DNA from 4 places in the Rhizobium beringeri genome. Region 3 is predicted to be linked to each of the others. Evidence: riboswitches for the same ligand, from Rfam matches in the RefSeq annotation. Region 3 holds a riboswitch; each other region holds the start of a gene.

Region 1 (3,871 bases), 220 kb from region 3:
CTGTCGCAGAACATCGCCGCCAGATTGAGATCATGCAGCGCGACGATGCAGGTGATGCCGAGCTTCGAGATCAGCGAGAGAATGTCGAGCTGATGCTGGATATCGAGATGGTTGGTCGGCTCGTCGAGCAGCAGTTCGCTCGGCGCCTGCGCCAGCGATCTGGCAATATGGACGCGCTGGCGCTCGCCGCCCGACAGCGTCTGCCAGAGCTGGCCCGCCCTCTCCCGCATGCCCGTCCGCGACAGGGCCTCGTCGACGGCTGCGTCGTCTCCGGCGCCCCAGGACGACAACAGCCCGCGATGCGGCGTGCGGCCGAGCCGCACCACGTCGCGCACCGTCAATTGCGTATCCGTCGTCGTCTGCTGCTCGACGAAGGCGACGCGCCGCGCAAGCGCTGCGCGCGACAGCGATGATATATCGTCATCGCCGAGCCGGATGACGCCGCTGCGAACCTTGCGCAGCCGGCAAATCAATCTGAGAAGGCTCGATTTGCCGGAACCGTTCGGCCCGAGCAGGCCGAACACCTTGCCCCTTTCCACCGTTAGGCTGACGCCGTTGACGATGACGGTATCGCCGGCGGCAAAGCTTACCTGGTCGACGCTGATGCTCATGCATTTCCTCGCACGCGATAGAGGATGATGGCGAAGGCCGGCGCGCCGAAGAGCGCGGTGACAACGCCGATCGGCAGGATTTGCTGCGGTATGATGACGCGCGAAACAATATCGGCGCCGACCATGTAGATCGCACCGCCGAGCGCTGTTGCCGGCAGCAGCCGCCCATGCCCCGGCCCGACGAGGAAGCGGGCGGCGTGGGGAATGACGAGGCCAACGAAGCCGATCGAACCCACCATGCTGACGACGCTTGCCGTCATCGCCGCCGTCATGCCGAACAGCACGATTTGGACGCGGCGTATGGGAATGCCGAGCGAGGCGGCGGCATCCGTGCCGAAAGCGAAGGCGTCTAGCGCCCGCACATGGGCCATGCAGATGATGAAGCCGGCAAGCGCGATCGGCACCGACAGATAGACATCGGGCCAGCGCACGCCGCTGAGCGAACCCAAAAGCCAGAACAGGATGCCGCGCGCCTGCTCGGCATTCGCCGATGTCGTCACGATGTAGGAGGTCAGCGCATTGAAGAGCTGCGAACCGGCGACGCCGCAAAGGATGATGCGCTCGCCGCTTCCCCCCGCACCCGTCGCCAGGAAGCCGACCAGCAGAAAGGCAATGACCGCACCGATGAAGGCGCCGCTCGACAGGCCGAGAACACCGTAGCCGAAGCCGAGGATCATCACGCAGACGGCGCCCGTCGAGGCGCCGGCGGAGATGCCGAGCACGTAGGGTTCGGCCAGCGGATTGCGCAGCAACGCCTGCAGGATCGCGCCGCAAAGCGAGAGCGATGCGCCGGCGCTGGCCGCGACGAGCGCGCGGCTCAGACGATAATCCCAGACGATGCCCTGGTGGATGCGGCTGAGCTCGAAATCCGTTCCGAACAGCCGGTTCGAAACCGCCTCCGCGGTGGTCGCAACGGGAATTGCGATCTCGCCGATGGAAACGGCAAGGCTGATCATCAGCCCGAGCAGGAGAAGTGCCGCAATGGTGAGCGCACCAAGCGCCCACCATCCCTGTTGCCTGACCGACATTGCCTTCACTGCGCCAGGCCGAAGGACTTGATGCCGTTCGCCAATGTCTCGATGCCGTCGATCGTGCGGATCGTCGGGTTCATCGACTGTGCGTCCATCATCACGAAGTGCTTGTTTTTGACCGCGTCCAACTCTTTGGTCACAGGATCGTTCTCGAGGAAATCAACCTTGACCTTAGGATCGTCAGCCGCGTAACGGCGGCGGTCCATGGTCGCCAGCACGATGATGGCAGGGTTCGCCTGGGCGATGGTTTCCCAACCCACCAGCGGCCATTCCTCTTCCGTGGTGACGACGTTCTTCGCACCGATCGTCTTCAGGATATAGGCGGGCGCGCTGTTCTTACCGGCGATGAAGGCGTCGCCGTTGACCTCTTTGCTGGAGAACCAGAAGACGACGGGCAAGTTCTTGCCCGATGCGCCTGATATCGAAGCGACGGCATCCGCCTCGCGCTTCTTCAGCTTGGAAATCAGCGCATCGCCGTGCTCCTTCACGTCGAAGATCTCCGAGAGCTCAGCGATTTTTCTGTAGATCAGCTCCATCGTGAACAATTCCCTGCGCACGCCGTCGCCGCCGTCGGTATTGACCTTGGCGACGCAATCGGCCGGCGCGAGATAGGTATTGATCCCGAGATCCTTGAACTGCTCCCGCTTGCCGACGGATCCCTGCGCGCCGACATGCCATTCGAACTCGGCCGCCACCAGGTCGGGCTCCTGCCCGACGACGGATTCGAAGCTCGGATCGTTGTCGGCAAGCCGCTTTATCTTGCTGTTGGCCTCGGCATATTGCGGCAGCACTGGACCGACCCAGACGGCCGTTCCGGCGATCCTATCGGCAAGGCCGAGCGAGAAGAGAACTTCGGTCATGCCCTGGCCGATCGAAACGATCCTCGCCGGCGCCTTTTCGAAGGTCACCTGCTGGCCGCAATTGGTGATGGTCAAGGGATATCGGGTCGCGGCAAGGCTTGGTGCCGCAAGGCCGGCGAGCCCGAAGGCAAATGTCATGGTGGCGAGAATCTGGCGCATGGAAAACCTCGATCAAGGGAAAAATCACGGCCGTTCCGCTCATGTGCGCGGACCGAAAGCACGCTTAGGCGTGAACTAGCCGCAGGAGACCCAATCGAGGCGGATGCATGCCGGAATTCGGCGAAGGTTCAGCAGGTCAATCATATCTGTTCCTTTCCGGGCATCCCCGCCCGGTTGATTGGATCGTGATTGACGGCAGGTCTCCTGGCTTGCGGATATCCGTCGTTTCATCCGCCTTCCCGCGCGATAGTTCGCAGTGGCAGGGCGATAGGCCCATCAGAGATGGCCAGTCGCTGGCCACTCCTGAGATGATCGACAATCCGCTTACAGTTGCGGGGGCAGCCACGGTCTCGGTCCCTACTGGGTCGTCCTCACCGTGTTCCCTATTAATCCCCTTGGAGTCATCTTCAGGGAACCGTCGCACCCAGTTATGTCGCCCACCCGCCTGACGTCAATGATTATTGCGGAGGATCGTGCCGGCTCACCATGGCAAATTGCGAGACCTAAAAGCAAAACTCGCCAGCGCCCTCGAGCAAAAGCTATCGTCTGCGGTGCTGACGCCAGCGCCGGGGCATCCGTCGGCGTGCGTCACGACGGATTGCGAAAGGCAGGCCCCCGACATAGCTTTGGCGCCACCGATTTCAACGAGGTTTGATGTAGCAATGAGCAATCCGGATAGCGCCGATCTCGCCGCAGCCAGGATAGGCGCAATTCGCCAAGCAGCCGAGCAAGGCGATGCGCAAGCACAATTTGAATTGGGCCACATCACTGCACGAGGTGAAGGTGTCACCGGGGATAAAGCCGAAGGCGCGAGATGGCTTCGGAAAGCGGGCGAACAAGGTCATGTCGATGCGCAATTCCTCCTGGCTGGCCTGTATCTCATGGGGGACGGCGTTGCACAAAGCGCGCCCGAAGGCTGCAAGTGGTTTGAGAAAGCCGCCAGTCAAGGCCATGCCGACGCACAGTATTTATTGGGATTGATGAGAGAAGACGGCGACGGTTGCGATATCGATCCAACAGACGCCGTGAGATGGTACGGCCAGGCCGCAAATCAGGATCATGCCGGTGCACAATACAGGCTAGCCCAAATGAAAGAGCATGGCGTGGGCTGCGAGATCAATCTGACGGAGGCATTCAAATGGTACCGTCGTGCAGCGCTTCAGGATTACCCTGATGCAAGAGAAGATCTGCTCGAATTATGTCGTGCACA
Region 2 (3,871 bases), 1.5 Mb from region 3:
GGACGATCACGGCGATCACGCGGGCCATGACCACGATCGTGCGGGCCACAATCATGAAGGCCATGATCATGGCGAGAAGGAAATCGAGGGGTTGCACGACCATGCGCCGATGGCCGGTCCCTGGTGGCAGAGTAGGAAGGGCCGGCTGACCATCCTTTCGGGTGCGGCACTCGTTGCCGCCTATTCCGTCGGCCATCTCGTGCCGGCGATTGCATCTTATGCCTTCATCGTCGCCATGCTGATCGGGCTGGTGCCGATCGCTCGGCGCGCTATCATGGCCGCCTTCTCAGGCACACCGTTTTCGATCGAGATGCTGATGACGATCGCCGCCGTCGGCGCCGTCATCATCAATGCCGGCGAAGAGGCGGCAACGGTTGTGTTTCTGTTCCTCGTCGGCGAGCTGCTGGAAGGGGTGGCAGCGGGCAAGGCGCGCGAAAGCATCCAGTCGCTGACGGCGCTGGTGCCGAAGACCGCGCTGCTCGAAGACAATGGGCAGACACGGGAGGTGGCGGCGGAGAGCCTTTCGGTTGGCGCCATCATCATGGTTCGTCCGGGCGATCGGATCTCGGCGGACGGCATCGTCCTCTCAGGCGAGAGCGCGATCGACGAGGCGCCGGTGACGGGCGAGAGCACGCCGGTGCGCAAGGGCGTCGATGCCGTCGTTTTTGCCGGCACGGTCAATGGCGATGCGGTGCTCAGGGTTCGCGTCACGGCGGCTGCCGCCGACAATACCATCGCCCGCGTCGTCAAGCTGGTGGAGGAAGCGCAGGAATCGAAGGCGCCGACCGAGCGTTTCATCGATCGGTTCTCGCGCTATTACACGCCCGGCGTGGTCGTGGTCGCAGCGCTTGTCGCGGTCGTTCCGCCGCTGCTGTTCGCTGGGCCGTGGGGCGAATGGGTCTATAAGGGCCTTGCCATCCTCTTGATCGGCTGCCCCTGTGCGCTGGTCATTTCGACGCCGGCGGCGATCGCCGCCTCGCTTTCCTCAGGTGCGCGACGCGGGCTGCTGATGAAGGGCGGCGCGGTGCTGGAAACGCTCGGCAAGGTGACGATGGTCGCCTTCGACAAGACAGGCACGCTGACGGAAGGCAAGCCTCAGGTGACTGACATCATTTCCTTTGGCCTGAGCGAGGCGCAGGTGCTGTCGCGCGCGGCGGTGCTGGAGCAGGGTTCCAGCCATCCGCTGGCGCTGGCGATCCTCAACCGCGCCAAGGCGGACGGCGTTCCCGTGCCGCCGGCCTTCGAGCTGGAAGCGATGCCGGGCAAGGGTGTCAGCGGCAAAGTCGGCGGTGAGACGCTGGATCTGCTGTCGCCGCCTGCCGCTCGCGAGCGCGGGGCGCTCAGCGCCGAACAGGATGCACGCATCACGGCGCTGAACGACGAGGGCAAGAGCGTGTCGGTGCTGCTCGTCAACGGTGTTGCGGCCGGCCTGATCGCCATGCGCGACGAGCCGCGTGAGGATGCCGAGGCCGGGCTCGCTAGCCTCAAATCGGCAGGCGTCAAGGCTATCATGCTGACGGGCGACAATAAGCGGACGGCAGCAGCCGTTGCCGGCATGCTCGGCATCGACTGGCGCGGCGAGATGATGCCGGAGGACAAGCAGCGGGTCGTCGGCGAATTGAAGCGCCAGGGTTTTATCGTCGCCAAGGTCGGCGACGGCATCAACGATGCGCCGGCGCTGGCTGCTGCCGATATCGGCATCGCCATGGGTGGTGGCACCGATGTGGCGCTGGAGACGGCGGATGCCGCCGTGTTGCACGGACGCGTCGGCGACGTGGCGCGCATGATCGAACTTTCCAAACGCACGATGCGCAACATCCTGCAGAATATCACCATCGCACTCGGGCTGAAGGCGGTGTTTCTGGTGACGACGATCGCTGGCATCACCGGGCTCTGGCCAGCGATCCTCGCCGATACCGGCGCCACCGTGCTGGTAACGATCAACGCGCTCAGGCTGCTTCGAATAAAAATATGAATATCGTTTGGGGAGCCGGCTTCTACCGGCTCTTTTATGATGGGTTTTCCACAGCGCATTTCCATTAACGCTTCATTATCCACATCATACACAGGCGCGGCGATTCTTTGCCGCCATTGCTGCGACGCCACAACAACTTGTTGACGTCATCGGCGATTCGAGTACCATATCTAGTGTTCGAGGTTCCGTCGATTCGTGAGGATCGGCGGCTAAGACGGGAATTCGGTGCGTCTCGCCATCATGGTGCGGCAATGCCGGAGCTGCCCCCGCAACTGTAAGCGGCGAGCAACTGTCCGATTTCAGGTCACTGGAGCATGATGCTCCGGGAAGGCTGGGGCAGGCGCTTTGACCCGTGAGCCAGGAGACCTGCCTCGAACGAAACGTCCACGGGCGGGGTGTCCGGAAGGTCGCGTTGCATGGCTGCGGGGAATCTCCGCATCGCGTTTCGCCGGCTCGAGCCTCCGCATGAGCCACTTCGGGGTGAAGTCATGTCAGTATCTCAGTTCAGGCCGCCACCCGCTCGAGGTAGAGGGCGGAGTGCGCCCAGGGGCTAAACAGCCGCATAGCTCAAATCATCAGAGAATTTTTCGATGGATATCGGCAGATTTCCGATCGATGTCCTGCGCCCAATCGCGTCGTCACGAGGAATATCATGACCATTACCGTCTATAGCAAGCCTGCCTGCGTCCAGTGCACTGCCACCTACCGCGCCCTCGACCGGTTGGGTGTCGATTATGACATCGTCGATATCTCGCAGGATGCCGAAGCGCTGGATCGCGTCCGCAGCCTCGGCTACATGCAGGCGCCTGTGGTCATCGCCGGCGAGCAGCATTGGGCGGGCTTCCGTCCCGACATGATTAGCGCGCTCTCCTGACCTGAGGACAAGCGATGGGCCTGATCGTCTATTATTCCAGCCGATCCGAGAATACCCATCGGTTCGTCGTCAAGCTCGGATTGCGCGCGGCGCGCATTCCGCCAGGTGGCGCAGACGCGTTCCATATCCGCGAACCCTTCGTGCTGATCGTGCCGACCTATAGCGGCGACGGCGGCAAGGGCGCCGTTCCCAAGCAGGTGATCCGTTTCCTCAACGATGCGGAAAACCGCGGACACATCCGCGGCGTAATCGCCGCGGGCAACAGCAATTTCGGCGAGACATACGGGCTCGCCGGCGACGTAGTCTCGCAGAAATGCCAGGTGCCGTACCTTTACCGGTTCGAGCTCATGGGCACCGAAGACGACGTTGCCAAGGTCAAACACGGAATGGAACGATTTTGGACACGGCAACAAACATGACGCGGGATGCGGACGCAAAACCGCATCACACTTTCGCTCAGCCCGCCGGGGAAAGGCCGCCGAAGGCCGCCGAAACCCTCGACTATCACGCGCTGAACGCGATGCTGAACCTCTATGACGATGAGGGGCGGATCCAGCTCGACAAGGATCGTTTGGCGGCCAAGCAATATTTCCTCCAGCACGTGAACCAGAACACTGTGTTCTTCCACAATCTGGGGGAAAAGCTCGATTACCTCGTGACCGAGGGCTATTACGAGCAGGAGGTTCTAGACCAGTATTCCTTCAATTTCGTGCGGGATCTGTTCGACCAGGCCTATGCCAAGAAATTCCGTTTCCCGACCTTCCTCGGCGCCTTCAAATATTACACCAGCTATACGCTGAAGACCTTCGACGGAAAGCGCTATCTCGAGCGCTATGAGGACCGCATCTGCATGGTGGCTCTGGCCTTGGCGCGTGGCGACGAGGCCCTTGCCCGCGACATGGTCGAGGAGATCATTTCCGGCCGCTTCCAGCCGGCAACGCCGACCTTCCTCAATGCCGGCAAGAAGCAGCGCGGCGAACTGGTTTCCTGCTTCCTGCTGCGCGTCGAGGACAATATGGAAT
Region 3 (3,871 bases):
TAGCTGGCGCCGCCGAGCGCACGCACGATGATCAGCTTCGCATGCCGAGCAGTGCGCTCGACATAGGTATCGACCGACATCGGATGCTTGAGGCTCATCAGGCTGGCGAGCCGCAGCGAAGGTGCTGTCCGGCTATCGCGATGGGCCGCCGCGATCGCGGCAAGCTCGGTGTCGGCCGCCGACAGGAATAGGATGTCGCCCGGCGTCTGCCCGAGGTCGATGGCCTCCTCGCCGTCGCTGATCGTTCCCTGCTGGGCCAGAAGCAGATGCATCGGTCTATGCCAGCGCTTCGATCGCCGCCCTCACCGCGCCCTGGTCCATTTCATGCAGGCCAATGACGACGAGGCGTGTGCCGCGCTTTTCGCCTGAGCCCCAGGCGCGGTCGAAATAGTGGTCGATGCGGCTGCCGACGGCCTGGAGCTGCAGGCGCATCGGCTTGCCTGAAACGTCGACGAAACCCTTGAGACGCAGCACGTCATGGGCTGATATGATGTCCTTCAGCGCTTCGACGAAGCCGGCGGCATCGGCAATGGCTCCGAGATCGACGACGAAGCTGTCGAATTCATCATGGTCGTGCGGCGCACCGTCTTCATGCTCCAGCTCGTGATGCGACTTGCGATTGGCGACATCGTCCTCTGTGCCGACGCCAAGGCCGAGCAGGATGCCGGCCGACACCTCGCCGTTCCTCGCCTCGATCATCACGGGCTTGCGCACCGTGCGGGAGGCAACCTCGTCGCGCACCCTGATAAGGCCGGCAGCATCGATCAGGTCTGTCTTGTTGAGCACGATGAGGTCGGCGCAGGTCAGCTGATCCTCGAACAGCTCCTCGATCGGGCTTTCGTGATCGAGCGATTCATCTTCGGCACGGCGCGCATCGACCGCATCATGATCGTCGGCAAAACGGCCGGCGGCTACAGCGGCGCTGTCGACCACCGTGATGACGCCGTCGACGGTCACCTGGGTGCGAATGTCGGGCCAGTTGAAGGCGGCGACCAGCGGCTGCGGCAAAGCAAGGCCCGAGGTCTCGATGACGATGTGATCGGGCCGCTGTTCGCGCTCGAGCAGCTTCGTCATCGTCGGAATGAAATCGTCCGCAACGGTGCAGCAGATGCAGCCATTGGTCAACTCGATGATGTCGTCCTCGGTGCAATTATCAGCACCGCAGCCCTTCAGCACGTCGCCGTCGACACCGAGATCGCCGAATTCGTTGATAATAAGCGCAATCTTCTTGCCGCCGGCATTGGTCAGCAGGTTGCGGATCATCGTCGTCTTGCCGGCACCGAGGAAGCCGGTGATGACGGTTGCGGGAATCTTCTGCTGGTTCATGGACTTAACCCTTCATTTTCAGCGGCAGGCCTGCCGCGATGAAATAGACTTCGGCGGCCTTCGCCGCGATCGATTGGTGCAGCCGGCCGGCATGATCGCGAAAATCCCGCGCCATGCGATTATCCGGCACGATGCCGAGACCGACCTCGTTGGAAACGAAAACGAGCCGCGCCTTCGCAGCGGGCAGGAAATCGGCAAGTGCGGCAAATTCCGCCGCCATCTCACGCTTCTCCATCATCAGATTGGTGACCCAGAGCGTCAGGCAATCGATCAGCACGATGCGCCCCTCGCCGTCGATGGCGGTAAGCCTGCCGACAAGATCGAGAGGCTCCTCATGCGTCGTCCAGGACGGACCGCGATCGGCCTTGTGTTGCGTTATGCGCGCCTGCATCTCCTCGTCCCAGGCACGGCCGGTGGCAAGGTAGTGGCGATCCAGATCGGTCGCGGTGACGAGGGATTCGGCGAACCGGGACTTGCCGGAGCGCGCACCGCCGAGGATGAAGACGGCGTTGGAAGGAGCGACGGTCATGCGCAAACGGTCCCTCGGGTGAAGGACATGTGGTTTGCCCCCCACTGTCCGCTCGAGCTTCTGCTGCAGAACGAACCGCAGTCCAAAGCCGTCTCTTTGACTTCCATGGGATCAGACGAGGCAAAGCATCGCCACATGTCTCTTCTCCCCAGCGGGGAGAAGGTGCCGGCAGGCGGTTGAGGGGGCGAGCGGCAAAGCCGCGAATGCACTGAGCGCAAGCGAAGGGCAATGATGAAGGGCGTGCCGTGCGGCCCCCTCATCCGACCCTTCGGGCCACCTTCTCCCCGCTGGGGAGAAGAGGAAGCAAATCGCGCCGCACCAGGCCGCGCTGAATTCAATCGTTCAGCCAAGACAACCTCCGTGCTGGCAACGGGCATAGTGCCCAGGTGTGGGCTTCTCGCCCGGCACGCATGGCAGGTCTCCTGGCTCGCGGTTATCGGCCGCGATCGGGGCAGACCGGAAACCGGTCGCCCTGATCGTGCCAGCGGATCATCCTCGCCTTCCCGGCTGCATCAGTGAAAAGGTGGACGATTCGTAGACTTGAGAGGCGTCCGACCCCGGTTGATCACCATGCATATCCAGTGGCTTTTCCGGCATATCGCCCGTCCCGCCCGCCCGCACGATTGCAGGCTCCGAGCCGGAAGGGCTTGATGCCGGATGGAAGACCCTGACCGCTCTACAGTCGCGGGGTCGGCTGTGATGAAGGCGCCCGGCTTGGGTCCGCCCCGTCACATTCCCTTTTCATCCGGAAGGGCGCAACACCGATCCGGAACCATCCGTTATGTCAGGATGGTCAGTCGACCATCCGTTATCGGGATGGTTAGGCAAGCACAGGGGGGAAGTCAACCGGCCTTGGCGGAAGCTCGATCGCCAGCCACGCGACACACTTACTCAAACACGACTTACCCTACCTAAAATATCGTCATTTATCAGTGGCTTACGTCATAAAAATTTATCCCAACCGCCGGCTTTTCGCCGCAATTGCGTCGCAAGCGGACTGCGCGACCATCTCTGCCCTTGACCGGGCCTCTCCCCGCCTAGTTGTCTAGCCATGCTTATGAAATTGGATCGGCGCCGTTTTCGTGCGCTGCGTGTATTCTTCGATCCGGGACGCCTGCGGGCGCTGACCCGCCGTAGCGAGGTCGGCCTGTCGCTGGCGGGCGCCGTCGTCGGCATCATCTCGGGTCTCGCCGTCACCGGCATGAGTTACGTCTCCAACGAGCTGCATCAGCTGGTCTTCGGCATCGCCGACAGCGAGCGGTTGAGCTCGTCCGAGATCGAGAACAAGATGCTGCTGCTCACCGCCCCCGTCATCGGCGGCGCCCTGCTCGGCCTGTTGCTCCTAGTGCTGGCGAAACGACGGAAGAAGCCGATGGTCGACCCGATCGAGGCCAATGCGCTGCATGGCGGCCGCCTGTCCTTGACCGACAGCATCATCGTTGCCGTGCAGAACCTGATTTCCAACGGTTTTGGCGCCTCCGTCGGCCTGGAGGCCGGCTATACCCAGCTTGCCGCCGGCCTCGCCTCGAAATTCGGGCTGAAGCTGCAGCTTCGCCGCTCGGACCTGCGCACCCTCGTTGGCTGCGGCGCGGCGGGCGCCATCGCCGCCGCCTTCAACGCGCCGCTGACCGGTGCTTTCTATGCCTTCGAGCTGATCATCGGCACCTATACGATCGTCTCGCTGACGCCTGTCGTCGTCTCCGCCCTTGTCTCCACCCTGATCGCAAGGCTGCTTGCCGGCAGCGATTTCACCATCGATATCGGCAGCTTCGGCTCGGTCGTGCCGGCCGATTATATCCCGGCACTGCTGCTCGGTGCTTTCTGCGCCGGTGTCGGCATCCTGATCATGCAGGGCGTCGCCTTTGTCGAAGAGCTGGCACGCAAGAGCTCGATCGCCCCACCCTTCCGCCCGGCCCTCGGCGGCATCATCGTCGGGCTATTGGCGATGATCTCGCCGCAGGTGCTCTCAGCCGGCCACGGCGCGCTGCATCTCAACCTTTCCCGTGAGGTGGCAAT
Region 4 (3,871 bases), 170 kb from region 3:
CCTCGGCTCGCGCAGATATGACACATCAACAAGCCAGTCGACGTATTCCGCTGGCCCTGCGGCGGGGTCACCAATCCACAGCGTGCGCACTGCCTGGACAAATACGTCCCCACATTCGTTCGCCTCTTCGATCCTGCCTAGATGACCATAGGCCGCCGCCCGCCAAGCCATGTCTCGCGGATGCCTTATCGGGGAATCGAAGGTTCGTTGCTCGAGAAGCACAGCGGCCTCACTGTAACGTCCGAGTTGGAACAGGATGCGCGAGAGATAGTAGTTATACCAACTCGGGTGACGCGGGTTGATCCTCAAGGCAATTTGAGCGGCAGCCAGCCCACGTTCCGGTCTGCCCAAGGCCCCCTGCATCCAAGCCCAGAAGATCTGGATTATCGGATCGTTCGGGTTCATGGTTCGAGCTAGATCCAGGTGACGTTCGGCTCGATCAAAATCCCGCCAGGTCAGACACATGAATCCAAGTGTGCAATGCACCTTCGGATCATTTGGATCCAGCACAAGCGCTTGCTCGGCAAAACGAAGTGCCTTTATCCTGTTCTCGTCCTTTTCCCTCGGCGCACCGATGCCGTTGTCGATCGCACGATTGAAATATGCATATGCGAGGCCTGTGTAGGCCCGCGCAAAAGTCGGGTCTATTTTGACCGCACGCTCGAGCAGGGAAAGAGCTCGTTCCTGGCTCCCAGGTGTAAAGTCGTCGGAGAGGCGGTTGGCCTGCAGGAAGAGGTCATATGCGTGCATGTCCTCGGGCCGGCGTCGCCGCGCCGACACCTCTCTATCGTCCCTGACACGCTGGGCGACCGTCGCAACGATGTTCTGCGACATCTCCTCTTGAATAGCGAATACGTCCTCCATCGCTCGGTCGTAACGCTCGGCCCACAGATGTGTCCCGCTCGTGGCCTCAATAAGCTGCACGGTGATGCGCACCCGATCTCCCAGCCGCCGAACGCTTCCTTCCACGACATACTCCGCTCCCAGCATGCGTCCGATTTGACGCAGGTCCATGCTCTGTCCGCGAAAGGCGAATGAGGAATTGCGGGCAATCACCGTGAGCTCTCTGAATCTCGAAAGCTCGGTGATGACGTCTTCAGTAATACCGTCGCTGAAATAAGCCTGATCAGGATCTGCGCTCATATTGTCAAAAGGCAGAACAGCGACCGCCGGTTTGTCGGATCGTGAGCTGGCTGGGAGCATTGGCGTCAAGCCGCCGACGTCCATGCAGTAGGTCCTCACCGGCCGTGCGATATTCTTTAGGTGCTGCTCGCCCACATACTCGAAGTGGAGATCGAGTTTTCCCGACAGTTGTTCGTGAGCTGAGCCGGATATGAGCACGGTGCCTGGCGGACATAGTTGCTCCAGGCGCGCAGCGACATTGACCCCGTCGCCAAGAAGATCATCACCGTCGATCACGACGTCTCCGAGGTTTATGCCGATCCGGAGCACGATACGGCGTTCAACTGCAACCTGTTGCTGTTGAGCGGCAAGCTTTTCTTGTACTGCCGCCGCACAGGCAACTGCTCCGACAACAGATCCGAACTCCGCGATGAGGCCGTCACCCATCAATTTTACGATCCGCCCACGGTACTCAGCTATTAACGGTCGGAACACAGCACCCCAGAGCTCTTTAATTGCCACGAGCGCCCTTTCCTCGTTAGTCTCAACGAGTCGGCAGTACCCAACGACATCGGCAACCAACACGGCCGTGGTCCTACGTTCGACCTGAGGCGTTGTCATTTCGTCCTCCGCTGACGCGAGGCAGTCATCGACAGTATTCTGGAAAGCTGCTGCGATGATACCTCATCCAAGCATCCAAGACGATCTCAATCCGCTCGGTGTCACTCGTCCACCGACGGCAATCGCTTAGTCCGCTGCGGGCGCATTCCGGCCGAGGGGCGATCGGTGGAATATGCCGAGCTTGCAATCGGGAACTATCGGAAATCGCGGGCTTTAGGGAACTGGCTCGGCATAGTCTCGGGCTCGGGATAAATTCCGTTATGCCGCGTTCGGCATAACGGAATAAAGATATCTCGGCCTCGCCCGGCGTCGGCGATACCGACATCGGTTTGCTCACCTTGACTGTCAATGGCGTGACTGTGCGATTGAGGCCATGCTCCACCGCACTGCCCTAGGTGTTCAGCCCCCATCCATCATGAAAGACGAGTTCATCGAGCGGTAGCCGCTGCCGCCAGCCTTTGACGGACAGTTCCGGCTCGTCATAGAGCCGGTCGACGAAACCGGCACAGAGCCAGGCGATCACCTCGATATGCTGGGGTATGCCGAGAATGCTCTTCAGGTCGCCCTCATGAAAGATGCTGACCCAGCCGATGCCCACCCCTTCCGCCCGCGCCGCAAGCCAGAGATTCTGGATGGCGCAGACTGTGGAATAGCTATCCATCCTGGGATTGTGCGTGCGCCCCAGTACCACGCTGCCGCTGCGAGTAGGATCGCAAGTCACGCATATGCCGAGCGGCGCCTCGACGATGCCTTCAAGCTTGAGCGAGCGGTAAGCCTGCCGCCGTTCGCCTTCGAACATCAGCGCCGCCTCCTCATTGGCCCTCGCAAAAGCATCCCGGACGCGCGCCCGCACGGTTGCGCTTTTCACCAGAATGAAATTCCACGGCTGCATGAAGCCGACGGAGGGTGCATGATGGGCAGCCGTCAGCAGCCTCTGCACAAGGTCACCCGGCAAGGGATCGGGCAGGAACTGGCTGCGAACGTCGCGCCGCGTCATGATCGCATGATAGACGGCCTCGCGTTCAGCCGCGGAAAAACCGGACGCCGCCGAAAGGGCATCCTCATCAAAAGGTCGCATCGTCAAATCCCCAACAACGCAACCGCCCCGCCGTCCGCGCGGATCGGTCTATCTTGCCAGGCCGGTCTTCTGACTCAGCGTCATCCGTCTGCCGCAGCCTTCCCGGCGAGAAGCCAGTGGCGTAATGAAGCGGCAAGCGTCGGCCTTACAGCGTTGGGCACGTTCCGGCCTTGCACCGGATTCCCGATTCTCCCGCCTAGACGGCGGGCACCTGACGGGGCATCTATTTCAGGAAAGCGCGGCGGCGGCAAGCCAGCCCTCATGCCGCCGACACGCCGCATGCGACATCGACTTCATGGACAGTGGCGCATCGCTGCCTTAGAAACAAACCGATCCTGACCGACGCCCATGGCGCCGCACTTTTTCTCTTTGCATTTTGGTTGCCCGTGCCCCGCCTCACGCCCATGATCCTTGCGGTCGCCCTGTTCATGGAACAGATGGATTCGACCGTGATCGCCACCAGCCTGCCGGCGATCGCAGCCGATATCGGCACCTCGCCGATCGCGCTGAAGCTCGCCGTCACCAGCTATCTCGTGGCGCTGGCGATCTTCATCCCGATCAGCGGCTGGATGTCCGATCGGTTCGGCGCGCGCAACATTTTCCGCATGGCGATCTTCGTTTTCATGATCGGCTCGATCGCCTGCGCCTTTTCCAACTCGATCACGGCCTTCGTCATCTCACGCCTGATCCAGGGCGCCGGCGGCTCGATGATGACGCCGGTCAGCCGCTTGCTGCTGGTCCGGGGAACGCCGCGCCACGAACTCGTCGATGCCATGGCCTGGCTTACCATTCCAGCTTTGATCGGTCCGATCATGGGGCCGCCGATCGGCGGCTTCCTCACCACCTACCTCACCTGGCACTGGATCTTCTGGATCAACGTCCCGATCGGCGTGCTCGGCATCATCCTCGTCACCCGTTTCCTGCCGGCGGTCGAGCCACGCAGCCCGCGGCCGATGGATTTCCCGGGCTTCTTCCTGTGCGGCCTCGGCTTCTCCGGCTTCGTCTTCGGCCTGTCGGTGATCAGCCTGCCGGCCGTGCCCGTTATCTACG

Evidence for each region. Region 3 has a riboswitch for cobalamin ahead of cobU (bifunctional adenosylcobinamide kinase/adenosylcobinamide-phosphate guanylyltransferase). Riboswitches for the same ligand answer to the same signal wherever they lie in the genome.
Region 1: another riboswitch for cobalamin. It lies ahead of ELH03_RS12940 (ABC transporter substrate-binding protein); the one in region 3 lies ahead of cobU (bifunctional adenosylcobinamide kinase/adenosylcobinamide-phosphate guanylyltransferase).
Region 2: another riboswitch for cobalamin. It lies ahead of nrdH (glutaredoxin-like protein NrdH); the one in region 3 lies ahead of cobU (bifunctional adenosylcobinamide kinase/adenosylcobinamide-phosphate guanylyltransferase).
Region 4: another riboswitch for cobalamin. It lies ahead of bluB (5,6-dimethylbenzimidazole synthase); the one in region 3 lies ahead of cobU (bifunctional adenosylcobinamide kinase/adenosylcobinamide-phosphate guanylyltransferase).

What each region holds. Positions count from the first base shown of each region.
Region 1 covers NZ_SILG01000001.1:2,552,479-2,556,349, forward strand. The annotation lists gene ELH03_RS12930 (ABC transporter ATP-binding protein) at 1-611, opposite strand, end outside; gene ELH03_RS12935 (FecCD family ABC transporter permease) at 608-1,639, opposite strand; gene ELH03_RS12940 (ABC transporter substrate-binding protein) at 1,645-2,661, opposite strand; cobalamin riboswitch at 2,839-3,096, opposite strand; gene ELH03_RS12945 (tetratricopeptide repeat protein) at 3,324-3,871, shown strand, end outside.
Region 2 covers NZ_SILG01000001.1:3,843,379-3,847,249, reverse strand. The annotation lists gene ELH03_RS19220 (heavy metal translocating P-type ATPase) at 1-1,975, shown strand, start outside; cobalamin riboswitch at 2,139-2,363, shown strand; gene nrdH (glutaredoxin-like protein NrdH) at 2,628-2,849, shown strand; gene nrdI (class Ib ribonucleoside-diphosphate reductase assembly flavoprotein NrdI) at 2,864-3,268, shown strand; gene nrdE (class 1b ribonucleoside-diphosphate reductase subunit alpha) at 3,247-3,871, shown strand, end outside.
Region 3 covers NZ_SILG01000001.1:2,333,001-2,336,871, forward strand. The annotation lists gene cobN (cobaltochelatase subunit CobN) at 1-272, opposite strand, end outside; gene cobW (cobalamin biosynthesis protein CobW) at 277-1,326, opposite strand; gene cobU (bifunctional adenosylcobinamide kinase/adenosylcobinamide-phosphate guanylyltransferase) at 1,331-1,855, opposite strand; cobalamin riboswitch at 2,251-2,647, opposite strand; gene ELH03_RS11780 (chloride channel protein) at 2,907-3,871, shown strand, end outside.
Region 4 covers NZ_SILG01000001.1:2,167,731-2,171,601, forward strand. The annotation lists gene ELH03_RS10955 (adenylate/guanylate cyclase domain-containing protein) at 1-1,743, opposite strand, end outside; gene bluB (5,6-dimethylbenzimidazole synthase) at 2,135-2,821, opposite strand; cobalamin riboswitch at 2,864-3,051, opposite strand; gene ELH03_RS10965 (MFS transporter) at 3,226-3,871, shown strand, end outside.